Regions from separate parts of the Chromohalobacter canadensis genome, predicted to be linked through region 1. Evidence: predicted binding sites of a transcription regulator. Region 1 holds the regulator's gene; each other region holds the start of a gene.
What was found. The regulator PhoB, encoded in region 1, activates phosphate uptake and scavenging genes when phosphate is short. The targets are predictions, from matches to a motif close to TGTCATANNNNTGTCANA.
Positions count from the first base shown of each region.

Region 2: the regulator PhoB is predicted to act here: its motif matches at 2,108-2,125, upstream of ppk1 (polyphosphate kinase 1).
Region 3: the regulator PhoB is predicted to act here: its motif matches at 1,973-1,990, upstream of pstS (phosphate ABC transporter substrate-binding protein PstS).
Region 4: the regulator PhoB is predicted to act here: its motif matches at 1,439-1,456, upstream of SR908_RS02695 (inorganic diphosphatase).

Region 1 covers NZ_CP140151.1:1,716,357-1,720,493, reverse strand. Annotated here, with positions in the region: gene SR908_RS08220 (TonB-dependent siderophore receptor) at 1-120, shown strand, start outside; gene fhuF (siderophore-iron reductase FhuF) at 214-972, shown strand; gene phoR (phosphate regulon sensor histidine kinase PhoR) at 1,046-2,365, opposite strand; gene phoB (phosphate regulon transcriptional regulator PhoB) at 2,371-3,060, opposite strand; gene ubiA (4-hydroxybenzoate octaprenyltransferase) at 3,162-4,058, opposite strand; gene SR908_RS08195 (chorismate--pyruvate lyase family protein) at 4,123-4,137, opposite strand, start outside.
Region 2 covers NZ_CP140151.1:2,190,327-2,194,463, forward strand. Annotated here, with positions in the region: gene ppk1 (polyphosphate kinase 1) at 1-2,050, opposite strand, end outside; gene tatC (twin-arginine translocase subunit TatC) at 2,225-3,004, opposite strand; gene tatB (Sec-independent protein translocase protein TatB) at 3,001-3,423, opposite strand; gene tatA (Sec-independent protein translocase subunit TatA) at 3,430-3,705, opposite strand; gene SR908_RS10490 (phosphoribosyl-ATP diphosphatase) at 3,743-4,081, opposite strand.
Region 3 covers NZ_CP140151.1:3,164,731-3,168,867, forward strand. Annotated here, with positions in the region: gene pstA (phosphate ABC transporter permease PstA) at 1-958, shown strand, start outside; gene pstB (phosphate ABC transporter ATP-binding protein PstB) at 985-1,881, shown strand; gene pstS (phosphate ABC transporter substrate-binding protein PstS) at 2,082-3,122, shown strand; gene pstC (phosphate ABC transporter permease subunit PstC) at 3,205-4,137, shown strand, end outside.
Region 4 covers NZ_CP140151.1:545,148-549,284, reverse strand. Annotated here, with positions in the region: gene SR908_RS02700 (Yip1 family protein) at 45-647, shown strand; gene SR908_RS02695 (inorganic diphosphatase) at 791-1,387, opposite strand; gene SR908_RS02690 (LysR family transcriptional regulator) at 1,566-2,450, opposite strand; gene SR908_RS02685 (HalD/BesD family halogenase) at 2,560-3,441, shown strand; gene SR908_RS02680 (M24 family metallopeptidase) at 3,526-4,137, shown strand, end outside.

The sequences.
Region 1 (4,137 bases):
GTACGTCTCAACGTGGGTAACTTGCTCGACAAGGAATACGTGGCCTCGTGTAACTCGCTTGATTACTGCTACTTCGGTGCGGAGCGTAATGTGCGTGCGAGCCTGACGTACGATTTTTAGCGCGATTGAGTCGCGAGTGGTTTTCATTTACGCTTTCAGGCGTGGGCATCAGGCCCACGCCTTCCACTTGGCCTCGCCACAGGAAAGCCTTCGATGTCAGTGTTGCTTGATCGGTTCTATGCCGGTCCCTTGAAGGGAATGGAGCGCAAACTACTTACTTGGGACCAGGCACCCAAGACGGCCTGGCGGGCGACGGATCTGTTTTCCCGTCGCGGTATGGCGCACGTGATCCAGCACTATGGTGCCGAGCACCAGCATGGCGACTGTCGTGCCGTCATGTCGCTCTGGTCGAAGTATTTCCTGGCCCTGACGACGTACACGGGCGTGGCGCATAACTTGCTGGCGGATCGGCAGTTGCCACTTGATCTTTCGCGTCTGGGAGTGGTGCTCGGCGAAGACATGCTTATCGACGCCCTGGTGGTCGAGGACACGTCCACGCCTCTGGCCGACACTCGAGCAGAAGCGCGTTTTTTGCCGCTGATACACGACACCTGGGGGCCCGCCATCACGTGCATGGCGCATAACAGCGGCATCGCGCCGCGTGCCCTGTGGAGTAACCTGGGGCAATACGTCGATTATCTCGTGGGCCAGTTGCACACCTTGCCGGCGGCCCAACACGCGGCGGAAGCCGGTGAGCAGCTGATGACGTTACGTAAATTGGCTGATGGCCAGCGCAATCCGCTTTTCCAGCCCGTTCGTCACTGCAAGAACGCCGAGGGCGATATCGAGCCCATCCGGCGCGTCTGTTGTATCCGCTACCTCCTCCCCGGCCTGGGCTATTGCGGTAACTGCCCGTTGGCGTGCCGCGAGAAGCCCGAAACACAGTCGCCGCGTCGCGTGGTCAACGGCTAATCCTTGCCCGCGTCCCCTGGTGGCAACATCGACTTGTCCACATGGGGATCGGCACTTCGCTTATCCACAGAACCTAGCTATTGCCCACGGCACGCCGTTCTTCGGGGGCTGCGCGCACGCGTGTGGCGGGGAAAACACAGCGGAACAGCGCACCTTGGCCGGGGTGGCTGTCGATGTCGAGATGCGCGTCGTGGCGTAGCAACACATGCTTGACGATCGCCAGGCCCAGGCCGGTGCCGCCGTTGGCGGCGCTGCGCCCCTTGTCGACGCGGTAGAAACGTTCGGTGAGGCGCGGCAGGTGCACGGGGTCGATGCCTTCGCCGTCGTCCTCGACCTCGACCGCAGCGCCCTCCTTCCAGGCCTTCCAGCGCAGCGTGACGGTGCTGCCCGCCGGTGTGTAACGCACGGCATTGAAGACCAGGTTGGAGATGGCACTACGCATCTCGCCTTCGTCACCCAGCAGGCAGTGGCCGGTGTGGATATCCAGAGCTATCTCGTGACTGCCCGCGCAGAGGTTGGCGGCATCGTCGCGAATGTTTTCCAGCAGCGTGGCCATGTCCAGCGGGGCCGGGTCATCGCGGGTCTGATCGGTTTCCAGCTTCGACAGCAGCAGCAGGTCCTCGACCAGGTTCTGCATGCGCTGGGTCTGTTCCTGCATCTGGCCGAGGCCGCGCTGCCAGCGTGATGGCAATTGGTCGGCCTGATCGAGATAGGTCTCGAGATAACCGGTCAACACGGTGAGCGGGGTGCGCAGTTCGTGGGAGACGTTGGCGACGAAATCGCGGCGCATTTCTTCCAGGCGATGCAGCCGCGAGATGTCACGAGCCATGACCAGGCGCTCGTTGTCGCCGAACAGTGTCACTTGGTATTGCAGGGTCACGTCATCGCGCAGGGGCGAGGCCAGAGTCAGCGGTTCGCGGTAATCGCGGGCGTTGAAATAAGCCACGAAGCGCGGGTCGCGCAGGAAATTGGTGATGTGCTGGCCGCGGTCGTGGGGAGACTGAAAGCCGAGCATCTGGGTCGCGGCGCTGTTCCACCACTCCAGGTCACCGTGACTGTCGAGCATGACGACAGCATCGCGCATTGCCTCGCAGGAGTCCTGCACGCGGCGGATGATATCGCGCAGGCGGGCCTGCGATTGCCGCTGAATCTTCTGATACTTGTAGAGGCGGTCGAACAGATCGCCCCAGACGCCAGCGCCGACCGGTGGCGCATGATGCGGATGATGGGTCAGCCAGACATACAGGGCGCGCAAATGGCGTAGATGTAGATAGACATAGAGGCCCAGACCGGCGGCCAGCCCCCAGCCGGGTGCGCCGAAGAGCCACCCGAGGACACCGAGACCGATGACGAGATACGCCAGACGCCACAGCTCATTGGTCCAATAGTACATGTGCGCTACTCCTTGGTGGAGAAGCGATAACCGGTGCCACGTACCGTCTGTATGAGGTGTTGGTGATCATCGCCGAGCGCCTTGCGCAGGCGGCGTATATGCACATCGACGGTGCGCTCCTCGACGTAGACATTGCCACCCCAGACCTGGTCGAGCAACTGGCTGCGGGTATAAGCGCGCTCTTGGTGCGTCATGAAGAACTGCAGAAGCCGATATTCGGTGGGGCCCACGTCCAGCGCCTCGCCATTGGCGCTGACCCGGTGACTGACAGGGTCGAGACGCAAGCCGTCGATCTCCACCGTATCCTCGACCCCAGTGGGCGTGGCGCGTCTCAGAACGGCCTTGAGGCGTGCCACTAGTTCCCGCGGCGAGAACGGCTTGGTGATGTAGTCATCGGCGCCGGCTTCCAGCCCCTGAATCTTGTTGTCTTCCTCGCTCTTGGCGGTGAGCAGGATGATCGGTAGCTCGGCGGTGACAGTATCGCGCTTGAGACGCCGCGCCAGTTCGATGCCGCTGGTGCCGGGCATCATCCAGTCCAGCAGCAACAGATCGGGCTGGTCGTCGACCACCATGGCGTGCGCCGTCTGGGCGTTGTCGGCTTCCAGCACGCGGTAGTCGGCCATTTCCAGCGCCACCGCGATCATTTCGCGGATGGACGCCTCGTCATCGACGATGAGCACGGTCTTGGCGGTCATGGGAATGGGCCTCTTGCGGATCGCGATGAAGCGAATTACTCATGAATGACATCGGCATGACGATTACAACGCGCTAATGTGACAACTTCATGACACATGACCTATAGCATAGGCCATAGCGACAGGGCTATGCCCGCGAAGGTCACCAGCCCGGCCCAGTGGTTGTTGAGGAAGGCGCGGAAGCAAGGATCGCGCTCGCGATGACGAATCAAATGGTGCTGAAAGACGAAGATCGCCCCCATCGCGGCCAGCCCCAGCCAGAAGAAACCGCCCAGCGCCAGACGCAAGCCGACCCAGGCGAGTAGCACCATGGTCAGGGCCTGCAACAGTCCGATCATCAGGCGATCGGCGTGGCCGAACAGTACTGCCGTGGACTTGATGCCGACCTTCAGGTCGTCATCGCGATCGACGATGGCGTATTCGGTGTCGTAGGCCACCGTCCAGGCGACATTGGCGGCAAGTAGCAACCACGCTTCGAGCGGTACCTGGCGTTGAATGGCCATGAAGGCCATGGGGATACCCCACGAGAAAGCCGCCCCCAGCACCACCTGTGGGAAATGTGTATAGCGCTTCATGAACGGATAGGTGGCCGCCAGCGCCAGCGCCGCGAACGACAGCAGCACGGTCGGCAGATTGGTCAGGCAGACCAGGCCGAAGGCAATCACCACCAGCACTGCGAATGTGGCCTTGGCTTCCTTCTCGGAGATGTGTCCGGTAGCCAATGGCCGGTCACGCGTACGCTTGACGTGGCCGTCGAAATGTCGGTCGGCGTAGTCGTTGACCACACAACCGGCGGCACGCATCACGTACACGCCGACGACGAAGATCAACAGCGTGCCACGCTCGGGCACGCCCTCGGCGGCCAGCCACAGTGCCCATAGCGTCGGCCACATCAGAAGCCAAGTACCGATGGGCCGGTCCAGGCGCGTCAGGCGCAGGAAATCCGGCACGCGGGCCAGGCCGGTGGGGCGCGCGGCGTCGGATGAATCGGCGGACATCGGGCTCTCCTGTAACAACGTGCCTGTGAAAAGCAACGTGCCTGTGAAAACGTGAGCGGCCAGCTTAGCGCGATGGCAA
Region 2 (4,137 bases), 470 kb from region 1:
GCTGGGCGAGTTTCTTGTCGAGTAGCGGGAAGCAGGTCTCCACACGGCGGAACATGTTGCGCTCCATAAAGTCCGCGCTGGAACACCAGGTTTCGGGTTTACCGCCATTGTGGAAGTGGAATACGCGGGTATGTTCCAGGAAGCGGCCGATGATCGAACGCACCCGGATATTGTCGGAAATCCCTTCGACCCCGGGGCGCAGGCAGCACATGCCACGGATGATCAGGTCGCATTGCACTCCGGCGCGCGAAGCACGATACAGCGCGCGGATCAGCTGGGGCTCGGTCAACGAATTGCACTTGATGATCAGTTGCGCCTTGTGGCCCTTTTCCGCATAGCGTGCTTCGCGGTCGATCATCGACACCAGACGGTCGTGTAGCACGAATGGCGCGTGCAAGAGCGTATCGATCTGACGCGGTTTGCCCATCCCCGAGAGCTGTTGGAAGACCTTGTGAACGTCTTCGCAAAGCGTTTCATTGGCGGTGAGCAGACTGTAGTCGGTGTATAGTTTGGCGGTCTTGGAGTGATAGTTACCGGTGCCTAGATGCGCGTAGTAACGCAACGCGCCGCGTTCACGGCGGACCACGTGGAGCATCTTGGCATGCGTCTTGTAGGCCATGACGCCGTAGATGACGATGGCGCCGGCTTCCTGGAGACGCGAAGCCAGCGCGAGGTTGTCGGCCTCATCGAAACGCGCCCGCAGCTCGATGACCACGGTGACTTCCTTGCCGTTTCGTGCGGCATCGACCAGGGCGCTGACGATGGGCGAGTCGGCACCGGTTCGGTACAGGGTCTGCTTGATCGCCAGCACGTCCGGATCGCTGGCGGCTTCCTGAAGCCAGTCCTCGATCAGGGAAAACGACTGGAAGGGGTGGTGCAGCAGGATGTCGTTCTGGGCGATCTGTGAGAACAGACTGACATCGCTCTTGACCTGACGTGGCAAGCCTGGCGTGGAGGCGCGATACAACAGGTCGGGGCGGTCGACGTCGCTGAGTACCGACATGAGCCGGGTCAGATTGACCGGGCCGGAGACGCGGTAGAGATCCGCCGCCTCGAGTTCGAACTGGGTGAGCAGGAAGCTCGCCAGCCGGTCGGGGCAATTATCGGCCACCTCGAGGCGCACGCCGCTACCGTAGCGTCGTGCCAGAAGCTCGCCGCGCAAGGCCGAGGCCAAGTCCGAGACGTCCTCGGGGTCGACGGCGAGATCGGCGTTGCGCGTCAGGCGGAACTGGTAGCAACCGTGCACCTGCATGCCGGGAAACACTTCCTGAGCGTGGGCGTGGATCATCGACGACAGGAACACGTATTCGGTATAACCGGTTTCGCTCAGTGCTTCGGGCAAGCGCATCAAGCGTGGCAGCGAGCGTGGCGCTGGCAGGATGGCAAGCCCTCCTTCACGACCGAAGGCATCGGTGCCTTCGAGCTCGACGATGAAGTTCAAGCTCTTGTTGACCAGGCGTGGAAACGGATGCGAAGGGTCGAGGCCGATGGGGCTGATCACCGGCATGATCTCCTCGGCGAAATACTCGCGTACCCAGTCGGCCTGGGCCTCGGACCACTGCGTGCGGCGACGGAAGCGCAGTCCCTGCTCCTCGAGTGCGGGGATCAGCGTCTCGTTGAGGATGCGGTATTGCCGCTCGACCTGCTCGTGGGCGATGCGCGAGATTTCGGTCAGTACCTGGCGTGGTGGCATACCATCGGCGCCGCTTTCCTCGCGGGCCAGGGCGATCTGATGCTTGAGGCCGGCCACGCGAATCTCGAAGAACTCGTCCAGATTCGAGGAGAAGATCAGCAGGAACATCAGCCGATTGAGCAGTGGATGCGAGGTATCCAGGGATTGCTCGAGCACGCGGATATTGAACTGCAGGTGCGAGAGCTCGCGGTTGAAGTACAGTGCCGGATCGTCAAGTTCGGCCTCTGGAAACGGCGCGGGTTTAGCATGAATACCCGTGCGCGTGCGGTTGACGCGAAGAGGTAGTGTTTCACCGGATTCCTGAGAGGTTGCATTGTCGCTACCGAGCGGAACATCGGAAGAGCGCGTGTCGTCCATCATGAGCTCCCTGTCGTCGCTGGTGACCAACCGCTGCCCGGCAGCCTGACATCCCTCTGTGACAATAATGTGACAGCGATGACCGGACAGTATGTTCAGTATACGCACGAAACAGAGAGTGACGCGTATCAACTCGCGGTGAGGACGGGCCAAACGTGACCCGTTTGTCGGAGATCAGCTTTCGTGGGGCGTCTCGTCCTCGGCGTCGTGCCGGCGGCGCGGCACCAGGCGGCCGAAGAGAATACCGACCTCGAACAGTAGCCACATGGGGATGGCGAGCAAGCTTTGGGAGACCACGTCCGGTGGCGTCATCATCATGCCGACAACGAAGCAGCCGACGAGCACATAAGGGCGCTTCTTGCCGAGACTCTCGACACTGGTCGCGCCGGTCCAGATCAGCAGGAAAGTGGCGATGGGAATTTCGAAGGCCGCACCAAAGGCGAAGAACAGCTTGAGCACGAAGTTGAGATACTGATTGATATCGGTCATTACCGTGACGTTCTCCGGCCCGGTGTGGACGAAAAAGTCGAACAGCAGGGGAAAGACCGCGAAATAGGCGAAGGCCACGCCACCGTAGAACAAGAAGATACTAGAGGCGAGCAGTGGAAATGCCAAACTCTTCTCGTGCCGGTAGAGGCCCGGTGCGATGAATGCCCAGGCCTGGTAGAGCACGAAGGGAACGGCGATGAACAAGGCCGTGAACAGCGTCAACTTGAAGGGCGCCAGGAAAGGTGATGCCACTTCAGTGGCGATCATCTGTGAGCCTTCAGGCAATAGCGCCATCAGCGGGTCAGCGACGAAGCTGTAGATGTCGTTGGAGAAAGCGTAAAGCGCCGCGAAGATAACGACGATCACCGCCACCGCCTTGACCAGCCGCGAGCGCAGCTCGATCAGGTGTTCGATCAAGGGTGTCTGGGCGTGCTCCTCCGGTTCGCGAGGCGATGTATCGCTCATGGGGTGTTGGAATCCTTGGCGGATGAGGCTGCCGGGTCCTCGGGCGTTTCCCGTGAGGTGGTGGTTGGCCGAGGCGTTGCCTGCGCATCATCGGCGGGTTGGGACGTTGCCGACGTCGTATGCGACCGAGGTTGTTCGGCACCGGCCTGGGCAGGCGGTTTATCGCCATGTCGCTCGACCCCGTCACGGACCTTGTGCAGACCGGCGTCGAGCTTGCGTTGCTGCTCATTGAGTTTCTGGCGCAGATCCTCGGCTTCCAACTGAGCGTTGATTTCGCGCTGCATGCCGGACACCGTGCGTTTGATCTTGCCCACCCATAACCCCACGGTGCGGGCGGCCGTAGGCAGCCGTTCGGGGCCCAGCACGAGCAGGCCCACGATGCCAATGAGCATTAGCTCAAGAAAGCCCATATCGAACATGGCGGCTTATTTCCGTTCGGGCTTTTCGTCAGCCTCGGACGACTGCTGCGCTTTCGACGACGTGTCGAGCGTTTCGTCGTTGGCGTCATGGGCGACGCGTTGCTGATTGGCGTCTTCGCCGTCTTGCTTCTTGTCCTGTTCTTCTTCGCCGACCGCACTCTTGAAGCCTTTCACGGCGCCACCCAGGTCGCTGCCGAGATTGCGCAGCTTCTTGGTGCCGAAGATCAGAATGACGATGCCGAGAACGATCAGCAGCTGCCAGATACTGATTCCACCTAACATGGAAGATCTCCTTCATGCTCGGATATGGCCGAGCCGATTAGGGTGATTGTCGTGCCGCCTTCTCGTCCAGGCCGGAGACGCCAAAGCGGCGGGCCAGCTCGTCCAACACGGCTTGGTGGTCGATGTCCAGATGCGAAAGCATCACCAGGCTATGAAACCACAGGTCGGCCGTTTCGGCGACCACTGCCTGACGTGTCGCATCGTCGCCATGCTCGGCATCCTTGGCGGCCAGCAGGGTCTCGGTGGCTTCCTCGCCGACCTTTTCCAGAATCTTGTTGAGTCCCTTGGCGTGGAGCTTGGCAACATAGGAGCTATCCGGGTCGGCGTGGCGACGCGCGGCCAAGACATCCGCTAACTGGTCAAGCGTATCACTCATGATATGACGATCCCGTTATCGTATGGCGATGGGTGGATGATAAGCAAGATGGCGCG
Region 3 (4,137 bases), 1.4 Mb from region 1:
ACCACTCGCGGCTGTCGATGAGGACGTCCGGCCGCTGATCTCGCGCGGGTTTTTCCGGCCCTTGCCACGGCAAATGGAAGACAATCCGGCGTTGATGGGCACGACCCAGACCCAGTGGGTGATTGCCGATAGTCGGGTCGATCAGTTCCTCAAGGGTAACGAGGATCGGCTGCGTCCCGCTGACAAGGAAACGCTCGAGGCACTGGTCGAAGAGGGGCGCGCAGCGCTGAAGTTCAATACCACCTTCTTCACCACCGGCGATTCCAAGATGCCGGAACTGGCGGGGATCGCCTCGGCGGCCATCGGTACGGTAATGACCATGCTGGTCACCATGGCGGTATGTTTTCCGATCGGCGTAATGACGGCCGTCTATCTCGAGGAGTTCGCCCCCGACAACAGATTGACGCAGCTCATCGAGATCAATATCAATAACCTGGCTGCTGTACCGTCCATCCTGTTCGGTCTACTGGGGCTGGCAATCTACATCAGTTTCTTCGGGGTGCCACGTTCCTCGCCACTGGTGGGCGGGTTGACCCTGGCGCTGATGACGCTGCCGGTGATCATCATCTCGACACGTGCGGCCTTGCGCAGTGTGCCGGATAGCATTCGTCACGCTGCCTTCGGGGTGGGCTGCTCGCGCTGGCAGGTCGTACGCGATCACGTACTGCCGGTGTCGCTGCCGGGCATCCTGACCGGCTCGATCATCGGCCTGGCGCAAGCCATGGGGGAGACCGCACCGTTGATCATCGTGGGTATGGTGGCCTTCATCCCCGACGCCTCGGTATCGATCACAGACGCCTCGACGGTAATGCCGGCGCAGATCTTCACCTGGGCCAGCGAGCCGAATAGTGCCTTTGCCGAGAAAACGGCGGGCGGCATCCTGGTGCTTTTGGCGGTGCTGATCTTCCTTAACGCTCTCGCCGTCTGGCTACGCAACAAATTCGAACGCCGCTGGTAAGCGACTTCCGACAGGACATCATCGCCATGAACGACACGACCCTGCAAAACTTTCAGACCCAGCAAGACTCGTCCACGGCATCCGAGGGTGCCGTGCGCGGCCCATACAGCGAGGCGCCGACACCCGACAAGGGACAGCCGGTAACGCGTAACGAAAACGTCGAGGAAAACCTGAGCGTCCGGGTGCGCGATCTCAACCTGTGGTATGGCAACCACCAGGCGCTCACCGACATCAGTATCGATATCTTCGCCAATACCGTCACCGCGTTGATCGGTCCTTCGGGATGCGGTAAGTCGACCTTCCTGCGTTGTCTCAATCGCATGAACGACTTGATCAGCACGGTGAGTATCAAGGGGCTGGTGGAAATGGATGGCCACGACGTCAATGCCCGTGGCATGGATGAGGTGGCACTTCGTCGCCGTGTGGGCATGGTGTTTCAAAAGCCCAACCCGTTTCCCAAGTCGATCTATGAAAACGTCGCCTATGCGCCGCGCATGCACGACATGGTCAGCCGCAAGGCCGATCAGGACGAGCTGGTGGAGCGCGCGCTGCGCGACGCGGGACTTTGGAGCGAGGTCAAGGACAAGTTACATGAGCCGGGGACCTCGCTATCCGGTGGTCAACAGCAGCGTTTGTGCATCGCGCGTGCGATCGCCGTACAACCGGATGTGATCCTGATGGACGAGCCGACCTCGGCGCTCGACCCCATCTCCACGGCGACCATCGAAGACTTGATGGACAAGCTGAAGCAGGACTTCACCATCGTCACTGTTACCCACAACATGCAACAGGCGGCACGCGTGGCGGATTACACGGCGTTTTTCCACCTCGGCGAAATGATCGAGTACAACGCCACCAAGCAGATGTTTTCCAACCCGCATACCAAGAAGGCGGAAGACTACATTACCGGTCGTTATGGCTAATGCCTGACAACGCGAATGACTTTGCAGGGCGCTTCGGCGCCCTTTTTTGTGCGTATGGATCTGACTCTCCGGGGAGAGTCATTATCACGGAAATGACATATATATGAAATATATGCGAGCTAATGTTTAGCACTGAGAGTGTTAGCAACCTTCGCAACGTCGTTACCACTCCTTCACATGACGAATAATGGGACGTAACCATGTTAAAGACGAGTTGTTCAGCATTGCTTGCTGGTATATTGGCACTTCACGGCATTCAGGCAAGCGCGCAGGAGACCATGACGGGCGCCGGCGCTACGTTCCCGTACCCGGTATATTCCCAGTGGGCGGACGATTATCAGGACGCCAAGGGCATCGGCCTCAATTATCAGGCCATCGGTTCCGGTGGTGGCATCAAGCAGATAACCGCCAAGACCGTGACCTTCGGTGCCAGTGATGCCCCCCTCAAGAAAGATGAGCTCGACGAGCATGGGCTGATGCAGTGGCCGATGATCATGGGCGGTGTCGTGCCGGTACTTAACCTGCCGGGCACCGAGAAAAATTCACTGAAACTCGATGGCGAGACCCTGGCGGATATCTATGCCGGGAAAATCACGCATTGGGACGATGCGGCGATTGCCGACCTCAATCCCGATGTCGATCTACCCGATACGGCGATTACGCCGGTGTATCGAGCCGAAGGCTCGGGTACCAACTTCCTGTTCACGCACTACTTATCGCAAGTGAACGATGAATTTGCCGACACTATCGGTGAAGGGAAGTCAGTGGCTTGGCCGGCTGGCGTAGGCGCCAAGGCCAATGCGGGGGTCGCCAAGCAAGTCGCCGAGACCGAAGGGGCGATTGGTTATGTCGAGTTCGCTTATGCCAAGCAGAACGATCTTGATCACATCCGTTTGCGCAATCATGACGGTGAATACGTCGAGCCCAGCAGCGATAGCTTCAAGGCCGCTGCAGCCAATGCCGATTGGAGCAACGCGCCCGGGTTCTATCTGGTGCTGACCGATCAGGTTGGCGCAGACAGCTGGCCGATTACCGGCGCGTCTTTCATCCTCATGCATAAGCAGGTGGAAGATCCGGCCGCAGCCAAGCGCGTGCTGGAATTCTTCGACTGGGCGTATGCCAACGGCGGCGACGCAGCCAACGAGCTCGACTATGTGCCCATGCCTGAGAACGTGGCCGATCAGGTTCGCGATAGCTGGGGTGATATCGAAGGACCGCAGGGTGAGTCGATCTGGCCGTAAGCCAGGAACCGTCTCTCCCATGTCGAAACCGGTCGCGGGCAATCCGCGGCCGGTGCCTGTTATGTCAACGCGGTGAGATATCATGCACGTTTCCACCAAGCGCCTTGCCTCGTCTCGGTTTGCGTTTCCCGGTGCCAGCGACAAGGAAATACGCATTCTCAAGCGTAATGCGCTGATCGATCGAGCGTTCGAGCGTTCGACACAAGCATTTGCCTTGGCCGTGTTATTGCTGCTGGGCGCCATACTTGTCTCTTTGTGCGTCTCGAGTTGGGATACGTTGTCCGCGCATGCGGTCGATTTCCTGACCGGCGACCGTTGGGCTGCCAACATGGAGATATTCGGTGCCTTGCCAGCGATCTACGGCACCTTGGTGACATCTTTGATCGCTGTGGCGATCGCGGTTCCTGTCTCGTTTGGCATCGCCATCTTTTTGACCGAAAAGTGCCCGGAGATACTCCGCCGTCCGCTGGGCATTACCGTGGAGCTATTGGCGGGAATTCCATCGATCATCTATGGCATGTGGGGCGTCGAAATGCTGGCGCCTTTTCTCAACCACATCTTTCCGGATTTGTTTCCGGCTGGCTCGGGGCTGGCCACAGCCGGCTTGGTACTGGCGATCATGATCATACCTTTCATTACCGCCATCAGCCGTGACGTGATGCTCACGGTGCCACCTATAACGCGGGAGTCGGCCTACGGACTGGGGTGCACGACATGGGAAGTCGTACGAGGAGTGATTTTCCCTACCGTGCGTCACGGCATGATGGGAGGCGTCGTTTTAGGCCTCGGTCGCGCATTGGGCGAGACCATGGCCGTGACCTTCGTCATCGGCAACAACTTGTTTTTTCATCCCACCATCACGGGGCAGGGCACCTCGATCGCTGCCTTGATCGCCAATCAATTTCCTGAAGCCGATGGCGCACAGCGTTCTGCTTTGCTGGCGCTAGGGCTGGTGCTATTTCTGATTACTTTTGCCGTGTTGGCAACCGCGCGATACATGCTCAATCGTATCGAG
Region 4 (4,137 bases), 1.2 Mb from region 1:
GCCGCGACGTGATACGCATATCGGCGATGGAGGAGGTGTTTTCTATGCTCACGCATGTCTGGGGACTCTTGGCGCACCCGAATCGTGAATGGAAGCAGATCCACGACGAAAGGGAGACCATCATCCACCTCTACAGTCACCATGTTCTGGTAATGGCACTGATCCCGGTGGTGTGTGCGTTCATTGGTACCACCCAGGTCGGCTGGGATTTCGGTGGTGGGCATACCATCCAACTCAACTATCTGGACGCCTTCTTCGCGGGGGTCGCCTTCTATGTGGCGATCCTGCTGGCGGTGGGCTTCATGGGCTCGGTAATCCACTGGATGGCGCAGCGTTATTCCAGTCCCCCGAGTCGTCGACGCTGCATCATCTTCGCCGGCTACGTCGCCACGCCGATGTTCGTCGGCGGCGTCGTCGCCCTCTATCCATTGGTCTGGCTGTGCATGCTGGCGACCATCATCGGGCTCTGCTATAGCGCCTATCTGCTGTATCTGGGTATTCCCAACTTCCTCGACATCGGCGCGGAAGAGGGTTTCATCGTCACCGGCTCGACGCTGGGTATCGGCGTGCTGGTACTCGAGGCGTTGCTAGCTGTGACAGTATTGCTGTGGGGCTACGGCGCCAAGTTGTTGGGCATCGACTTGTAGAAAGTCGCTGAGAAGGCGTGTCGAGTAGAGAGTGTCGAGAGGGAATGTCGAGCAGCACCCTTCGAGCACTCTGGAATATCCATGCTAGCCAAACGCCAACGGCGCCCCGCGGGGCGCCGTTGGTCTTCCAGGGCCGCCCTTCGTTACTGCTGGGCTTGGTAGGCGTCGAAGGCTTGGGAGAGGATGTCACGCGCCTCGCCGGCATCCCCGAAGCCGTTCAATTCGATATCGCCGCCTTCCGGCAGGTCCTTGTAAACGCGGAAGAAGGCATTGAGCCGCTCGGTCTGCATGGCCGGGAGATCCTCGATGCCCTCGATATCGGCGTAGCTGGGATCCACGGCGTCGGTGGGGACGGCGATGATCTTGTCGTCGGCTTCGCCGTCGTCGACCATCCGCAGCACGCCGATGGCCCGGACCTCGATCACGGCGCCGGGATAGATGCTGTCACGGGTGAGCACCATCGCGTCCAGCGGGTCGCCATCGCCACCCGCCGAGCTGGTGATGGAGCCGTAGTTGGCGGGATAGCGGACCGGCATCGAGACATAACGGTCGACGATCAACTGGCCGTGCTCGGCATTGATCTCGTACTTGGTGAAGCTCCCGGCGGGAATCTCGTTGACCACATGGAAGCTGGCCGGTGCGTCATCGGGTTGCGGATAGTCGAAGACGTTCGGCTGCGCCTGGGCGGACGCGGTGAACAGTAAGCTGGCGGCGATCAGGAAAGGGGAGATGATATTCATGAGACCTCGCGTTGTTGTGTGAGGGATGAGGTCTCAGCCTATGCAACGAACGATGACACGTGCGTGACACCGTCCTGAGTGGCTTTTCATAGTGAGCGCCGTGAGCAGAAATTGCCGTCGTCTTTGGCCCACGAGGCTCTCAAACGCCAACGGCGCCCTTCGGGGCGCCGTGTTGCGTTCAGCCTTCTGCGGCCACGTATTCCAGCGACTCCAGCGAGTCGGTCGCGGTGACGATGCTCTCCAGCTCGTCGCAGAAGGCGACGAAGGCGTCGCTGGAGTGGCCCGGCGTGCGGTGCATTTCGATCTCGACGTGCCCGAGCGGCGGCAAACCTTCTTCCTCGCCGACGATGCGACAGCCCTCGGGGACGCTGCGCGGGGTCTTGACCGTGGCGGCCAGCCCGGCCTGTACCGGCAGATTGATGCCGGTGGGGGAGCGGCTGGAATAGCGCACGTCCCAGCGCCGCTCGGTGGGCCCCAGCGCGGCGAACGCATGAGCGCGGAAAATGCAGCCCTCGGGGTTCAGCGCCAGGGGCAGAATCTCCCAGTCGTCGATGGCGCGGTCCTCGGCTACCACCCACACCATAGGCTCGCGGCCCAGCAGGCGACCGGTCTGCGTGGGGCCATGGCGCACCACCAGCGCGACATCCAGAAGCCCCTCCTGGAAGTCATGCACCAACGAGCCGCTGATGCTGCAGCTCACTTCGAGGCGCACCTCGGGAAAGTGAGCGGCGAAACGCGGCAGTAGCTCGGGCAGGTAGGTACTCGCCTGTTCCTCGGAGGTGCCCAGGCGGATCAGCTCGCCCTGGCGGTCCACCCCCATCACCCGCCGTGCCTCGTCCTGAAGCTTGAGGATATGCCGGGCGTAGGGCAGCAAGCGCCCGCCCGAAGGGGTCAGCATGACGCTGCGGCTGGTGCGCTCGAACAGCGACTCGCCCATCTGATCCTCGAGCCGCTTGATCTGCAGGCTGACCGCCGACTGCGTGCGATGCAGCACCTTGCCGGCGGCGCTAAAGCCCTCGCACTCGGCGACGGTGACGAAGGCGCGGAGCAGGTCGGTGTCCATGATCTATGAGCCTTTGCAATCTTTTTGATCTTAACCATTCATTTCTATTATTGAACCTGCCTCTCTACCCTGTCCATACGTTATTGGAAAAAGTCAGGAGCAGATCCGCATGTCAGCCAACGCCATGCAGGCAAACGACAACGCACTTCACGGTCTGATCGATCTCGAGCGCTATCCCATCGACCAGCTGGACGGCGAGCGCGGCCGCGCCCTTATCGAAGAGTGCCGTGCCCAGCTCGGTCAGGACGGCTGCGTGGTACTCAAGGGCTTCGTGCCCGACGAGGCCCTGACACGGCTGGAACGCGAAACCGAGCGACTCTCGCCGGAAGCGCATTACAACCAGACCGAGACCAATCCCTACAACAGCGACGGCGACCCCAGCCTGCCGGCCTCGCATCCCAAGAACCGCTTCGGCGACCGCACCAACGGCTTCGTCGCCGGGGACCGCATCGACGCCGACACCATCATTCGTCAGGTCTACTCCGACCCCGGCTTCCAGCGCTTCATCGCCAGCGTGGTGGGCATGGAAGAGATTCACCAGTACGCCGATCCGCTGGCCGACCTGGTCGTCAACGTGCTGCGCGAGGGCTGCCAGCATCCGTGGCACTACGACACCAACGAATTCATCGTCACCATGATGACGCGCCAGTCCCACGGCGGCGGTCGGTTCGAGTACGCGCCGGGCATCCGCAGCCCCGAGGGCGAGAACTTCGAAGGGGTGGAAAAGGTCATCGACGGCGACCGTTCGCAGATCAAGTCGCTGGATCTCCAGCCGGGCGACCTGCAGGTCTTCTTCGGCCGCTATTCGCTGCACCGCGTGACCCCGGTGGAAGGCGACCGCGAGCGCCACACCGTGATCTTCGCCTACGCCAAGGAGCCGGGTTTCATCGGCCGCCCCGAGCGCGCCAAGCGCATCTTCGGGCGCATGGCGCCGGTTCACGAGCGTCTGCTGGAAGAGGGCATGCAGCGCAGCGATAGCCTAGCCGACTAGGCGCTGTCCGAAACGTACCTGCGCTTGCCGCCCCTAACAAGACGCCTTCGCGGCCCTATAAAGATAGACATAGAGAGCTTGATCATGAGCATCGTCGACTTCGAAAACCTGACCGACAACGAACCCAACGCTATCCCGGTCGTACCTTCCGCCCCCATGGCTAACGGCGACAGCATTCCCACCGCCTTCGACCCGGTACAACTGCGCGGCGGGCGCCTCAAACGTCTACGCGCGATGATGGCCGAGCAGGGCTACGCCGCGCTGGTGCTGTTCGACCCGTACAACCAGCGCTACGCCACCGGCTCGCGCAACATGTTCGGCTACTTCCTGCGCAACTCCACGCGCTACATCTACGTGCCGCTCGAAGGGCCGGTGATCCTGTTCGAATACCCGGGCAGCGCGCACGTCTCCACCTGGCTCGAGACCATCGACGAAGCGCGCACCTCCAAGGTGGTGTGGTCCGCCGTCAATCAGCGCGACAACATGTCCTCCGACCCGTTCGGCATCGAGATCGCCGAGCTGATGGAAGAGCACGGCAAGGGCAACAAAAAGATCGGCATGGACCGCTGCACAATGAATCTGGCCCGCTCGCTGGAAGCCCAGGGGCTGGATGTCTATGACTGCATGCAGGACACCCTGCATTGCCGGCGCATCAAGACGCCCGAGGAAATCGCCTGCCTGGCCCAGTCGATGGCC